DNA from 2 places in the Variovorax sp. P2_H12 genome. Region 2 is predicted to be linked to the other one. Evidence: predicted binding sites of a transcription regulator. Region 2 holds the regulator's gene; the other holds the start of a gene.
What was found. Region 2 encodes sigma-54, which starts transcription at its own class of promoters, with help from an activator protein. Its sites were predicted from a motif close to TGGCANGNAANCTGCTTT; they were not measured.
Positions count from the first base shown of each region.

Region 1: the regulator sigma-54 is predicted to act here: its motif matches at 1,776-1,793, upstream of AC1DYK_RS07645 (transglutaminase family protein).

Region 1 is NZ_JBFUFO010000008.1:160,156-167,745, reverse strand. Features, by position in the region: gene AC1DYK_RS07650 (DNA internalization-related competence protein ComEC/Rec2) at 1-1,682, opposite strand, end outside; gene AC1DYK_RS07645 (transglutaminase family protein) at 1,849-5,343, shown strand; gene AC1DYK_RS07640 (circularly permuted type 2 ATP-grasp protein) at 5,431-7,590, shown strand, end outside.
Region 2 is NZ_JBFUFO010000084.1:2,618-10,207, forward strand. Features, by position in the region: gene AC1DYK_RS35010 (sensor histidine kinase) at 1-127, shown strand, start outside; gene AC1DYK_RS35015 (cytochrome b) at 146-748, shown strand; gene AC1DYK_RS35020 (YceI family protein) at 745-1,329, shown strand; gene AC1DYK_RS35025 (YceI family protein) at 1,368-1,985, shown strand; gene AC1DYK_RS35030 (phospholipase D family protein) at 1,988-3,508, opposite strand; gene AC1DYK_RS35035 (RNA polymerase factor sigma-54) at 3,581-5,167, opposite strand; gene lptB (LPS export ABC transporter ATP-binding protein) at 5,180-5,971, opposite strand; gene lptA (lipopolysaccharide transport periplasmic protein LptA) at 5,968-6,654, opposite strand; gene AC1DYK_RS35050 (thiol:disulfide interchange protein DsbA/DsbL) at 6,809-7,459, opposite strand; partial or broken gene AC1DYK_RS35055 (SPOR domain-containing protein) at 7,544-7,590, opposite strand, start outside.

The DNA.
Region 1 (7,590 bases), on a different contig from region 2:
TACAGCAGGCTGTGCGTGGCGGTGCGCACCAGCACGGCGTTGCCCTGCCCGATGTCGGCCGCGAGCAGTTCGAATTCGCCCGCGGCGGGCCGCGGCGCCTGCCACAGCAGCGCCGGCAGCAGCAGCGGCACCCCGAGCAGGCGCAGCGACCCCGGCAGCCGCATCGCCAGCAAGGTGCCGCCCAGAACGCCCGCCACCGCCATCCAGAGCGGCGGCGCCGGCATCGACAAGGCCGCGAACGGCAGGCCGGCGAGCCACTCCAGCACCCACGACAGGGCCTGCACCGACCACGCGGCGGCATGCCACAACGGTGCGGCAACGACGCCGAGCATCGCCAGCGGCGTCACGACCAGCGTGACCCAGGGAATCGCAACCGCATTGGCCAGCAGGCCGACGGCCGAGACCTGCTGGAACAGCAGCAGCGTGAGCGGCGTCAGCGCCAGCGTCACGACCCATTGCTCGCGCAGCAGGCGCAGCAGGCGCCCGGCGAGGCCTGCCGGCGCGACGGCGGGCGCCGCGCCGTCGGAGGCGAACAGCACGCCCACGGCGACGAAGCTCAGCCAGAAGCCCGCCTGCATCAGGGCCCAGGGGTCGGCCGCGACCACGACGGCGCAGGCGAAGAGCCAGACGAAGGGCCAGGGCCAGCGCCGGCCCGTGAGGCGAAGCAACCCGATGGCGGTGAGCATCAGCACGGTGCGCTGCGAAGGCACGCCCCAGCCGCTGAACACCGCATAGAGCGCGGCCAGCAGCACGCCCCCGACCAGCGCGCCATGCTGCGCCGGCCAGTGCAGCATCAGGCGGCCGCTGCGGCGCCACAGGGCGCCGACGAGCGCGGTGGCGAGCCAGGCGAACATCGTGATGTGGAGGCCGGAGATCGACATCAGGTGGGCGACACCGGTGGCACGGAAGACGTCCCAGTCGGTGCGCTCGATCGCGTTCTGGTCGCCCGTGACCAGCGCCGCGACCACGCCGGCCCGGCGCGGGTCGTCGATACGCTCGAAAGCGGCATCGCGCACCGATTCGCGCAAGCGCTCGACCGGATGGCGCCAGGTCGAGCCCAGGCGCTCCGGCGCGGGATCGCGGACGCCGGTGCGGAGCTGGCCGGTCGCGTGCTCGCCCTGCTCCCACAGGCGAAGCTCATGGTCGAAGCCATGCGGGTTGAGGCTGCCGTGCGGCGCCCGCAGCCGCACCGCGAAGCGCCACCGCTCGCCCGCGTGCAGCGGCGCCGGCTTGTCGGCCTCCTCGGCCGGACGCGCCCAAGGGCCCGTGGACGTGTCGTACCAGCCCAGCGAGACGCGCGATGGCACCTGCGGCGGCGGGCCGTCGCCGGCGTCCGCCGCCKGGGCCCAGCGCGCCGACTCGAGCTCGAACGCGAACCGGGTCGCGCCGGCGCCAAGCTGGGGCATGCTCGCGACCCGGCCCTCCACCAGCAGATCGCGTCCCTCGACGGCCGGCGACAGGGCGCCGGCCGCGTAGTCCGCGGCGCGCCAGCCCGCCGAGCCGCCACCGGCCATCGCGCCCAGCAGCAGCGCCGTCGGCAGCCACAGCGCCGACGGCCAGCGCAGCGCACCGAGCCCCAGCCAGCCGCACGCGGCCAGCGTGAGCAGGCCCGCATAGAACGCCCAGTGCCACAGCGCCGCCTGCTGCAGCTGCAGCGCAGCGCCGAGCACCGAGCCCGCCATCGCGGCGAAGACCGCCAGGGCGCGCGTCCGCCGCCCGGCCGTCACGAGACGACTCCCGATTCCATCTGCAACTCACTCCCTTGTGCGCTTCTTTGGCGCGCAAATTGCTTTCTGTGTCGGCTAGTATGCGACTCACCCCGAGGCATCCTCGACGCACCGAGAAACAATGTCCATCCACGCCGCCCTTCACCACGTCACCCACTACAAGTACGACCGTCCGGTGCAACTCGGCCCCCAGGTGGTCCGCCTGCGTCCGGCGCCGCATTGCCGCAGCAACGTGATCTCGTACTCGCTGCGGGTCGAGCCCGAAGAGCACTTCGTCAACTGGCAGCAGGACCCGTTCGCGAACTACCAGGCGCGGCTGGTGTTCCCCGAGAAGACGCGCGAGTTCAAGGTCACGGTCGACCTCGTGGTCGAGATGGCGGTCTACAACCCCTTCGATTTCTTCCTCGAGCCGCAGGCCGAGAACTTCCCTTTCAAGTACACCGAGGCGCAGGCGCAGGAGCTGGCGCCCTACCTGGTGGCCGACGCGGCCACGCCGCTGGTGCAGGCCTACCTCGAGAAGGTCGACCGCAAGGCACAGCGCACCATCGACTTCCTGGTCGGCATCAACCAGCAGGTGCAGCAGGACGTCAACTACCTGATCCGCATGGAGCCCGGCGTGCAGACGCCCGAGGAGACGCTGACCAACGGCTCGGGCTCCTGCCGCGACTCCGGCTGGCTGCTGGTGCAGCTGCTGCGCCACTGCGGCCTGGCGGCGCGCTTCGTGTCGGGCTACCTGATCCAGCTCACGCCCGACGTCAAGGCGCTCGACGGCCCGAGCGGCACCACGGTCGACTTCACCGACCTGCATGCCTGGTGCGAGGTCTACCTGCCCGGGGCGGGCTGGATCGGACTCGACGCCACCTCGGGCCTCTTGGCCGGCGAAGGCCACATCCCGCTGGCCTGCACGCCGACGCCCTCGAGCGCCGCGCCGATCGAGGGCGCGGTCGACGAAGCCGAGGTCGCGTTCGGCCACGAGATGAAGGTCACGCGCATCCACGAGTCGCCACGCGTCACCAAGCCCTACACCGAAGCGCAATGGGCCGAGGTGCTGGCGCTGGGCGATGCGGTCGACAAGCGCCTCGCGGCCGGCGACGTGCGCCTCACGATGGGCGGCGAGCCGACCTATGTGGCCACCAGCGACCGCGACGCCGCCGAATGGAACACCGACGCCCTCGGCCCCACGAAGCGCGGCTATGCGACCGAACTGGTGCACAAGCTGCGGGCCGAATACGGCAAGGGCGGCTTCCTGCACTTCGGCCAGGGCAAGTGGTACCCGGGCGAGCAGCTGCCGCGCTGGGCGCTGTCGATCTTCTGGCGCGCCGACGGCCAGACGCTGTGGCACAACCCGGCGCTCTTCGCCGACGAGCGCACGCCCACGCACTACACCAGCGAGGATGCGCGCCGCTTCACCACGGAGCTCTCGCACCGCCTGGGCCTGACCGAGCGCTACATCCAGCCCGGCTACGAGGACGTGTACTACTACCTCTGGCGCGAGCGCCGGCTGCCGGTCAACGTCGACCCCTTCGACTCCAGGCTCGACGACGAGATGGAGCGCGTCCGTTTGCGACGCGTGTTCACGCAGAAGCTCGACGCCGTGATCGGCTACATGCTGCCGATCGAGGCCGCCAACGCCGACACCGATGCGCCCGCGCTCGCGGGTCCGGGCTGGAAGACCGGCCCCTGGTTCCTGCGCGATGACCGCATGTACCTGATCCCGGGCGATTCGCCCATGGGCTACCGGCTGCCGCTCGATTCGCAGCCCTGGACCAGCAAGGGCGACTACCCCTACCTGATCGAGCGCGACCCGACCGCGCCGCGCGCCAGCCTGCCGGCATCGGCCGACTACCGTGCACGCTACGCGGGCCTGCCGGCCGGCGCGGATGCCGATCGCGGCGCCGTGCCCTATGCCTTCGGTGCGCCCGAAGCGGCGCCGGCGGCGCTGCGCAGGCAGGCGCCGGGCGACGGCCCCCACCCGACGGCAGACGCCGCCATCGACCCGACCACGCCGCGCCAGCCGCGGCGCGGCGAGTCGGCCCACTGGATCACCCGCAGCGCGCTGTGCGTCGAGGTGCGCGACCCGCGCCGCGCCAACGGACCGGCGGCCGAAAAGGTCGGCAGCGCCTCGGGCGTGCTCTACGTCTTCATGCCGCCGCTGGCGCGGCTGGAGGACTACCTCGACCTGGTCGCCGCGATCGAAGCCACGGCCGAGCTGCTCGGCGTGAAGATCGTGATGGAAGGCTATCCGCCGCCGCGCGATCCGCGCCTCAAGATGCTGCAGGTCACGCCCGATCCCGGTGTCATCGAAGTCAACATCCATCCCGCGCACAACTGGCGCGAGCTGGTCGAGCACACCGAGTTCCTCTACAACGCCGCGTTCGAGACCCGCCTGTCGGCCGAGAAGTTCATGACCGACGGCCGCCACACCGGCACCGGCGGCGGCAACCACTTCGTGATGGGCGGCGCGGTTCCGACCGACAGCCCCTTCCTGCGCCGGCCCGAGCTGCTGGCCAGCCTGCTGCTCTACTGGCACAACCATCCGTCGCTGAGCTACCTGTTCTCGGGCATGTTCATCGGCCCGACCAGCCAGGCGCCGCGCGTGGACGAGGCCCGAAACGACCAGGTCTACGAGCTCGAGATCGCGCTCAAGGAAATCGCCCGCAACCGCGAGATCCACGGCCAGAACATGCCGGCCTGGCTGGTCGACCGGACCTTGCGCAACATCCTGGTCGACGTCACCGGCAACACGCACCGCAGCGAGTTCTGCATCGACAAGCTCTACTCGCCCGACTCCAGCACCGGCCGCCTGGGCCTGCTCGAGCTGCGCGCCTTCGAGATGCCGCCGCATGCCCGCATGAGCATCGCGCAGCAACTGCTGCTGCGCGCCTTCATCGCCCGCTTCTGGGACGCCCCCTACCAGGCGCCGGCCACCCGCTGGGGCACCGAGCTGCACGACCGCTTCCTGCTGCCGACCTTCGTCAGGATGGACTTCGACGACGTCATCAGCGAGATGCGGCAGGCCGGCTTCGCCTTCGACCCGAACTGGTTCGCGCCGCACTTCGAGTTCCGCTTCCCGCTGGTCGGCCAGGTGCAGGCGATGGGTGTCGAGCTGTCGCTGCGCAACGCGCTCGAGCCCTGGCACGTGATGGGCGAGGAAGGCTCGGCCGGCGGCACGGTGCGCTATGTCGACTCGTCGCTCGAACGCATCGAGGTGCGCGTCACCGGCCTCAACGAAAGCCGCTACGTCATCACCGTCAACGGCCGTGTGCTGCCGCTGCAGCCCACCGGCACCGTCGGCGAGTTCGTGGCCGGCGTCCGCTACAAGGCCTGGAATCCGCCCTCGGCGCTGCATCCGAGCATCGGCGCGCATGCACCCCTGACCTTCGACATCGTCGACACCTGGATGAAGCGCTCGCTCGGCGGTTGCCAGTACTTCGTGGCGCACCCGGGCGGCCGCAACTACGACACCTTCCCGGTCAACGCCTACGAGGCCGAAAGCCGGCGCCACTCGCGCTTCTCGCGCATGGGCCACACGCCGGGGCTGATGCGCACGCCGCCGGCGACCATCGAGCTGGCCGGCAGCCGCGAGTTCCCCTTCACGCTGGACCTGAGACGCTAAAGCCAGGGATACCGCGGAACCGGCTTTGCCGGGCCGCTGGTATCGCCCCCGGCAGGGGGTGGGCGCCCGACACGAAGTGCGGGCAACCTGGGGGCGAGTAACAATCCCACCGTGGACCCACAGAACGAATCCCTCTTCGACGCCCAGGCGCTGGAAGCGCCTGCTGCGCTCGCGGCCTCGATCGCTCCCCCGGCCGCGCCGGGCCATTTCGATGAGCTGCGCGGCGCCGCCACGCCGCAGGACGCATCGCGTCCGGCTGCGCCCGCCTCACCCTTTTCACAGCCGGCGCCGCTCTACGAAGCCTCGTCCGTCCCGCCTGCCGCGCCGGTCGCCGAAGACGACGACGATTCCGGTCCGGACGAACAGACGCCACTGGCCCCAGCGTGGGCCGACTTCTTCGAGCACCTGGGTCCGGGCGGCTTCGACGACCTGCCGCGGCGCGCCGTCAGCCTCGAGCGCCAGATCCGCGACAACGGCGTCACCTACAACGTCTACGCCGATGCCGACGGTCCGCAGCGGCCCTGGTCGCTCGACCTGTTCCCGCTGATCGTCTCGCCCGAGAGCTGGGCCCAGATCGAGGCCGGCGTGCAGCAGCGCGTGCACGTGCTCGACCGGGTGATGGCCGACGTCTACGGGCCCCAGCAGCTGCTGGCCGAGGGGCTGCTGCCGCCTGCGCTGGTCCAGGGCCACCCGGGCTACCTGCGGGCCATGCACGGCGTGCGCCCGCCCGGCGACACCTGGCTGCACATCGCGGCCTTCGATCTCGCACGCGGGCCCGACGGCAACTGGTGGGTGGTCTCGCAGCGCACGCAGGCGCCCTCCGGCCTGGGCTACCTGCTCGAGAACCGGCTCGCGATCGCACGCCAGTTCCCGCAGGCCTTCGAGAACCTGCAGGTGCAGCGCGTGGCCGCCACCTACAACGCGATGATGGAGGGCCTGCAGCGCATGTGCCCGGCCGGCCAGCCGCCGCACATCGCGCTGCTGACGCCCGGCCCCTACAACGAGACCTACTTCGAGCATGCCTACCTGGCGCGCTACCTCGGCATCACGCTGGTCGAGGGCAGCGATCTCACGGTGCGCGACCAGCGCCTGTACCTCAAGACCCTGCAGGGCCTCAGGCCGGTGCACGGGCTGGTCAAGCGGCTCGACGACCAGTACCTCGACCCGCTCGAGCTGCGCCCCGATTCCACGCTCGGCGTGCCGGGCCTGCTGCAGGCGATCCGCGCCGGCAACGTGCTGGTGGCCAACATGCCCGGCTCGGCCTTCCTGGAATCGCCCGCGCTGCTGGGCTTCCTGCCCGCGCTGGCGCGCCGCCTGATCGGCGAGAAGCTGCGACTGCCGGCCCTGCCCACCTGGTGGTGCGGCGAACGCGCCGCGATGGAAGCCGTGCTGCCGCAGCTGGCCGACTGCGCGATCAAGTCCACCTACCCCGACTTCGACTCGCACACCAGCTTCGATGCGGTGCTCGGCCACCACATGGGACGGCGCGAGCTCGACGAATGGGCCGGCCGCATCGTGCGCCAGGGCGAGGCCCACACGGTGCAGAGCTACCTGCCGCTGTCGCAGATGCCGACCTGGACGCCGGACCTCGGCCGCGGCCACATCGCGCAGCGCTCGGTGCTGCTGCGCGTGTTCGCGGTCAGCGACGGACCGCGCTCGTGGCGGGTGCTTCCCGGCGGCCTCGCGCGGCTGGCGGGACGCGACGCCCAGATCGCCTCGATGCAGCGCGGCGGCAGCAGCGCCGACGTCTGGGTGCGCACCGAGGGCGAGGTCGACCGCACCACGCTGCTGCAGCCGCACGCCACGCCGGCCTCGCTGGCGCGGCACCGGGCCCCGGTCACCAGCCGGGCGGCCGAGAACATGTTCTGGCTCGGCCGCTACACCGAGCGGGCCGAGAATGCGGTGCGCCTGGCGCGGCTCACCATCGACCTGCTCGGGGGCGAGAACCACTCCGCCCGCGCGCTGCTGGTCTGGCTGCACAGGCTGGCGCTGCGCAATGCGCTGGTGCCGCCCGAGGTGCCGAGCCTGCCGAAGTCGCGGCGCGTGTTCGAGCGGGCGCTGATCGCCGAGATGGGCAACGTCGACCAGGGTGGCAGCGTGGGCTACAGCCTGCGCTGCATCCGCCAGGCGGCCGCCGCGGTGCGCGAGCGGCTGTCGCAGGACCACTGGAACCAGATCGTGCGCGCCGAGACCGATTTCCTGCGCCGCGGCGCCGAGCAGGCCGGCGAGAACACCGAGGGCGGCTAC
Region 2 (7,590 bases):
GCTGGTCTCGGCCGACATCGACGACGCCACCCAGCAACTGGCCCGCGAGCGCGGCTGGCAGGCGCTGCGCAAGCCCGTCCAGCCCGCGATGCTGCATGATGCGCTGCTGCGGCAGGCGCAACGCTGAACCGCCTATGCTCCGGCCATGCCCGACGCGCTGCCGACACCCTTGGTCGATTCCAACGACGCCCCATGCTACGGCCCGGTGGCGATCGCCCTGCACTGGCTGCTGGCGCTGATGATCCTCGGCTCCGTCTGCCTCGGCCTGTCGATGACCGGTCTGCCGCTCTCGCCGCTGCGCCTCAAGCTCTACAACTGGCACAAGTGGGCCGGCATCACGATCCTGGCACTGTCGGCCGTGCGCCTGCTGTGGCGCCTGTCCCACCCGCCGCCGTCCCTGCCGGCGCGCATCCGGGCGGCCATGCCGGGCTGGCAATGGGTGGCGCACCGCGGCCTGCACCTGCTGCTCTACCTGCTGTTCTTCGCCGTGCCGCTGCTGGGCTGGGCCTACAGCTCCGCGTTGGGCTTTCCCGTCGTGTGGCTGGGCGTGCTGCCGTTGCCGGACTTCGTGCCGGTCGACAAGGATTTCGCCGAGGCGGTGCTGAAGCCGCTGCACAAGATCGGCGCCTTCGGCCTCGCCGCGGCGGCGCTGGTCCACGCCGCGGCCGCCCTCAAGCACCACTTCGTCGACCGCGACGGCCTGCTCGACCGCATGTCGCCTCTTTCACCCCGGAAACGCCTCCCATGACCCTCCTTGACATGGCCTGCCGCGGGTGGTGCGCGGCGGCGCTGATCGTCGCCGGCACGGCCGCCGCCGAGCCGCCGGCACCGGCGAAACTGCTGCCGGCCCCGAGCCGGATCGCCTTCGTGTTCAAGCAGATGGGCGTGCCGGTGGAAGGCGTGTTCAGGAAGTTCGATGCCCGGATTGCCCTCGACCCGCGCAAGCCCGAAGACGGCAGCGTCGCGCTGCAGATCGACGTCGCCAGCGCCAGCCTGGGCATCCCGCAGACCGATGCCGAGCTGCCTAGGCCCACCTGGTTCGACAGCGACCGTTTCCCGAAGGCGGAATTCCACTCCAGCGCCATCAAGGCGCTGGGCAGCGGCCGCTTCGAGGTCGCCGGCCGGCTGACCATCAAGGGCAGCAGCCGGGACGTGGTCGTGCCGGTGGAGATCCTGCAGTCCTATGGCCAGTCGACCGCGACTGGAAGCCTTACGATCCAGCGCCTCGCCTTCAGGATCGGCGAAGGCGAATGGACCGACACGTCGATGGTGGCCGACGACGTGCAGGTGCGCTTCAAGCTGGTGCTGACCGGCCTCGGCCCGCTGTGAAATCCTTCGATGTTTCCACCTTCATCCGAAAGCGCGCCATGAAGAAATTGCTCACACTCGCCGCGCTGGCGACGGCGGCGGCACTGGCCGGCGCCCAGCAGGCACCCGAGGCGGCCGCCAAGCCGGCCGGCGGCCCTGCCAAGGGCGCGAGCTACGTGGTCGACCCGACCCATACCTTCGTCAACTACGAGATGGGCCACTACGGCACCACCACCAACCGCGGCCGCTTCAGCACCAAGGACGGCCAGGTCAAGATCGACCCCTCGGGCACCGCCGGCAAGATCGACATCACGATGGACATCAGCTCAATCAACACCGGCGTCGACCTGCTCAACCGGCACCTGCTGAGCAAGGACTTCTTCAACGTGGCGGAGTTTCCGACCGCCCGCTTCGTCGCCGACCAGATCGACTTCAGCGGCGACAAGGTCACGCAGGTCAACGGCACGCTCACCTTGATGGGCAAGAGCCGCCCCGTGGTGCTCAAGGCCAACCGCTTCAACTGCTACCTGAGTCCGCTCATCAATCGCCAGATCTGCGGCGGCGACTTCGAGACCTTGGTGGAGCGCAGCCAGTGGGGCATCAACTGGGGGCTCGCCTTCGGCTTCGAGGACAAGGTGAGGCTGCTGGTGCAGGTCGAGGCCATCAACATCCAGTAGCGCTACAGCAGGCTCTCCGGCGCCAGCGGCGCGAGCAGTTCCAGCATCACGCGGTCCCACAGGCCCGAGTCGGGCTCCACGGTGAGCACGTCCTCGGCCTCGCCCTCGCGGCTGACCCATTCGAGCGCTTCGCCGCCGTCGGCGAAGCGCACCCGGTAGGCGCCCTGCTGCTTCAGCACGTCGAGCAGCTTCAGGACCTGCTGCGCCATCTCGGGGCTGGCGATGAACAGGCCGATCTCCGTGTTGTGGGTGTCCGAGCGCGGATCGAAGTTCATCGAGCCCAGGAACAGCGCCCTGCGATCGAAGATCGCCGCCTTTGCATGCAGCCGGCCGACCTGCGAGCCGAACAGGCCCAGCCGCACGCTGCGCTTGGTGCGCGCCGAGCTCAGCTCGTGGATCTCGACGCCGAGCCGCAGCATGTCGGGACGGTAGCGCCGGTAGCCGGTGTGGACCAGCGGCTCGTCGGTGGCCGCCAGCGAATTGGTGACGACGCTGATCCGGACCCCGCGCCCGCGGACCTCGCGCATCACCTCCAGCCCCGCCTGGCCCGGGATCAGGTAGGGCGACACCAGCGTGACTTCGGCGCGCGAGCGCCGCATCTGCTCGATCACGTTGTAGCGCACGCTGTCGACGTCGAGCAGCGGCACCCCGCCATAGGAGGCGGTCTTGCCGACCACGCGGTCGGGCGAGTCGGCATAGGCTTCGGCCAGGGTCCAGATCAGGCCGAGCCGGGCGCCGTCCTTCAGCTCCGGCCCCAGCGGCGCGTAGCCCAGCACGTCGTTCGGTGCCGGCGGGCGCGGCGGCGCAGTGGTTGCGGGGCCGGTGGCCTGATCGAAGCGCTGCTGCAGCTCCTCGCGCGGCAGCGAGGATGCGACCACGCTGCCGATCGGCCGCACGTAGGGGCTGTTCCAGTACAGGTCGAACAGGCTGCCGAGGCGCTTCACCAGGGCGCCGGCGACGAAGGTGTCGATGTCCAGGAAGTTCGCGCCGGCGGTCTGCGTGAAGTACTGACTGCCGATGTTGCGCCCGCCTGCCACCGCCATCGCGCCGTCGGCGATGAAGAGCTTGTTGTGCATCCGGCGATTGACGCGGTCGAAGTCGAACAGCGAGCTCGAGAAGCGCTGCAGCAGGCTGCCGCGGCCGGCCGGGAAAGGGTTGAACAGCCGCAGCTCGAGGTTCGGCGTGGCGGCCAGCGCCAGCAACAGGTCGTCCTCGCCCGAGGTGTAGAGGTCGTCCATCAGGAGCCGCACGCGCACGCCGCGCAGGGCCGCATCGCGCAGGGTGCGCAGGAAGTAGCGGCCGGTGTCGTCGTTCTCGATCTGGTAGTACTGGACGTCGAGCGTGCGCTCGGCGCGGCGCGCGAGCTGCAGCCGCGTGTCGAGCGCGAAGTCGCCGCCGGGCATGAGCCGGAAACCGCTCAGATCCGGATCGGGCGACGAGGCCTTGGCGATCCGGCCCAGCGCGGTCTCGCCCGAAGCCATGATTGCACTCGAGGGCGGGCGCTCGACATCGGCCGGCAGCATCGCGCAGCCGCTGGCCAGAAGCACCGCCGCCGCCAGTGCCGCACCGAGCCGCCACCCGCGCACCAGCACGCCCTAGAGCGCCTTGCGCAGATTGGCCGGAGCGATACGCAGCGCCTCGCGGTACTTCGCGACGGTGCGGCGCGCGCACTCGATGCCCTGCTCCTTGAGCATCTCGGAGATCTGGCTGTCGGACAGCGGTTTCTTGAGGTCCTCGGCGCTCACGAACTGCTTGATCAGCGCCCGCACCGCGGTGCTCGAGGCATTGCCGCCGGTCTCGGTGCCGAGCGCCGAGCCGAAGAAGTACTTGAGCTCGAACGTGCCGTAAGGCGTCGCCATGTACTTGGCGGTGGTCACGCGGCTGATGGTCGATTCGTGCAGGCCGAGTTCGTCGGCGATCTCGCGCAGCACCAGCGGGCGCATCGCCAGCTCGCCGTGCACGAAGAAGCTCTTCTGCCGCTCGACGATCGCGTTCGACACCCGCAGGATGGTGTCGAAGCGCTGCTGGATGTTCTTGATGAACCAGCGCGCCTCCTGCAACCGCTGCGAGAGCGCCTGGCTGCCCTCGCCCTTGTGCTGCTTGAGCGCGCCGGCATAGATGTCGTGCACGCGCAGCCGCGGCATGACCTCGGGGTTCAGCATGACGCGGAACTTGATGTTGGTGCTGGTGCCGTTGCCGATGCGCGTGACGATCACGTCCGGCACCACCACGTTGCGCTCGACGTCGACGAAGCGGCGGCCCGGCTTGGGCTCGAGCCGGGCGATCAGCTGCAGGGCGGCGCGCACCTCTTCCTCGTTGCTGCGCGCGAGCGTCGCCAGCCGCTTGAAATCGCGCCGCGCGAGCAGTTCCATCGGCTGCTTGCAGACCGCGATCGCGGTCTGGCGCACCCGCGCCTCGTCGGCACCCTCGCCGGGGTGCGCCAGGGCGCGCAGCTGGATCGTCAGGCACTCGCCGAGGTTGCGGGCGCCGACGCCCACCGGCTCCAGGCTCTGCAGCAGGCCGAGCGCGACCTGGAAGTGATGCACCAGGTCGTCGAACTGGTCGTTGTCGTCGCCGGCCAGGCCCGAGGCCAGGGCCGGCAGCGAATCCTCGAGGTAGCCGTCGTCGTTGAGCGACTCGATCAGGAAGCGCAGCGCGGCGCGGTCGGTCTCGCTGAGCCGCAGGCCCAGTGCCTGCCGATGCAGGAAGGACTGCAGCGTTTCGTGGCTGCGCGCCAGTTCGGTGGCGTCGGTGCGTTCGTCGCCGAGGTTGTTGGCGCGCGCGGGCGCATCGCCGCCCCATTCGCTGTCGTCGGGTGCCAGGTCGACCGTGCCGTCGCCTTCCCAGTCGGGCTCGCCGTCGGCGGCGTCGAGCGGCGCCGTCTCGGCCTCGGGTGTCGCGACCGCAACCTCGGTGGCAGCGGCCGCGGGGCCGGGAGCGTAGTCGCCATCGCCTTCGGCCTGCCGATCGTCGTCGCGCACCGGCGCATCGGCGGCGTCCAGCCCGAACTCCTCGCGCGCCGCCTCTTCGGCCGTCCGCTCGAGGAAAGGGTTGTCGTCGAGCATCTGCTCGACTTCCTGGCTCAGCTCGAGGGTGGACAGCTGCAGCAGCCGGATCGATTGCTGCAGTTGCGGCGTCAGCGCCAGATGCTGGGAGACGCGAAGCGAAAGCCCCTGCTTCATCGAGTAAGGCCCCTACATCCGGAAATGTTCGCCCAGGTACACGCGTCGCACCTCGGCGTTGTCGACGATCTCCGAAGGCGTGCCTTGTGCCAGCACATGCCCGTCGCTGATGATGAACGCGTGATCGCAGATGCCCAGCGTCTCGCGTACGTTGTGGTCGGTGATGAGCACGCCGAGGCCGCGCTCCTTCAGGAAACTGATGATCCGCTGGATCTCGATCACCGCGATCGGGTCGATGCCGGCGAAGGGCTCGTCCAGCAGGATGAAGCGCGGCTGCGTCGCCAGGGCGCGCGCGATCTCGACCCGGCGGCGTTCGCCGCCGGACAGCGACAGCGCCGGTGAATCGCGCAGGTGGTCGACGCGCAGGTCGGCCAGCAGTTCGCCCAGCCGCTCGTCGATGTGCGCCTTGCTGAGCGGCACCATCCGGCCGTGGTCGTCGGGCTCGCTCTGCAGCTCGAGCACTGCGCGCACGTTTTCCTCGACCGTCAACTTGCGGAAGATCGAGGCCTCCTGCGGCAGGTAGCTCAGGCCCATGCGCGCGCGACGATGGATCGGCATGTGGGCGATCGGCTCGCCGTCGATCGAGATCTCTCCGGCATCGGCCCGCACCAGCCCGACGATCATGTAGAACGAGGTGGTCTTGCCCGCGCCGTTGGGGCCCAGCAGCCCGACCACTTCGCCCTTCTGCACGGCGAGCGACACATCCTTCACGACCGTGCGGCTGCCATAGCTCTTCTGCAGGCTGCGCGCCTCCAGCCGGCTGACCGGCCCATCGCTTCCATTCAACCCGGCGGTTTCGATCACTTCTTGGACTCTCCGCCGAGCGTGGTGGTGGAACGCAGGCTGTTGCCCGGAGCCGGGGTCGCCGCGGGCTTGGCACCGCCGCTGCCGGGCGCCGGGGCGGCCGCCTTGGGCGTCAGGATGGCCTTGACGCGGCCGCTCGCCTGTGTCGCCACGCCGGCGTTCGGCGGCAGCGAGGAGCCGTTGACCGTGAAGGTGTCGTTGCTCTGGTCGTAGACGATCAGCGGGCCGCTGCTCTCGTCGCTCACCGTGGCGCCGATCAGGCGCCGCATGACCGCGCGGCGGATGAACTTCACGTTGTCGGCGCGGCTGTCGTACTCGATCACTTCGCCCTCGCCCTCGATCCACTCGTCGGTGCCGGCGTTGCGTTTCTGCTTGAAGTAGGCCAATTTGCCGGGTTCGGCCGTGACCACGCCGTACTGGTAGCCCTCGGGGTCCTGGCGAACGTCGATGCGGGTGCCCCGGATCTGGATCGTGCCCTTGTTCACGACCACGTTGCCGGTGAACACGCTGGTCTGCTTGAGGTCGTCATAGCGCATCGCGTCGGCCTCGATGTTCATCGGCTTGCTCCGGTCGGCCTGCTCGGCCTGCGACAAGGACGCGCATCCGGCCAGCGCCAGCGCCAGGCAGAGCACGCGACCGAATCGACGAGGAGAAATGGAGGTGAAGGAGGAGAGCGATGTCATAGAGGCACGAAACTTGCTCTGCGATTGTATGCGTCCCGTGGACGCCGCCTCGCGCGGCCTTGACGAAAAAGCCCGCAGAAGCGGGCTTCAATGACGAGATCGTGGCGGCGACGGCAGGCGACAGGCGCCGCCACCGTGCGCGTCACCGGGCCGCTCAACCCTTGCGGGCTTCGGCGATCAGGAAGTCGACCACCTGGAGCGCGCGCTCGAGCGAGCCCGCCGTGTCGCCGTCGACGTACCAGCGCCCGGCCACGCCGAGGGCCGGCACGCCGGCCACCTGGTAGTCGGTGGTGAGCTGGGTGGCGCGCTTGGCCTTGCCGACCACCGAGAAGGACTTGAACAGCTCGGCGAACTTCTTCGCATCGAGGCCGGGCTGCTTTTCCACCCAGGCGAGGATCCCGGCGTCGCCAGTCAGGTTCAGGCGCTGCTGGTGGATGGCCTGGAAGACCTTGGGCTGGAATTCGTCGACCTTGCCCATCGCCTCGAGCGCGTAATAGAAGCGCTGCTTGGCCTCCGTGTCGTTGCCGACGAACGGCACCGGGATGCGACGGAAAACGACATAGGGCGGCAGCTTCTTGACCCAGGCTTCCACCTGAGGCTCGAAGGCCGCGCAGTGCGGGCAGTTGTAGGAAAAGAACTCGAGCACCTCGACCTTGCCGGCGGGCGCATCGACCGGCGCCGGCTTGCGCAGGACGATGTAGTCGGTGCCGGCCTTGATGGGACGGGCCTGCTGCGCATGCGAGGGCGCAGCCAGCGGAAGAAGCCCCAGCGAAGCGGCGGCCAGCGAAAAATCACGACGTTTCATGTATCAATTCCTTCTGTACGGCTTGAAAGAGCCCGCGATGCCGGATGGAGTTCCCGGATCGGGCGAACTGGAGACGATGCAGCGTCAACGCTGGACGCGGACCAGGGCCGATTCAAGGCCCCCGCCGTCGA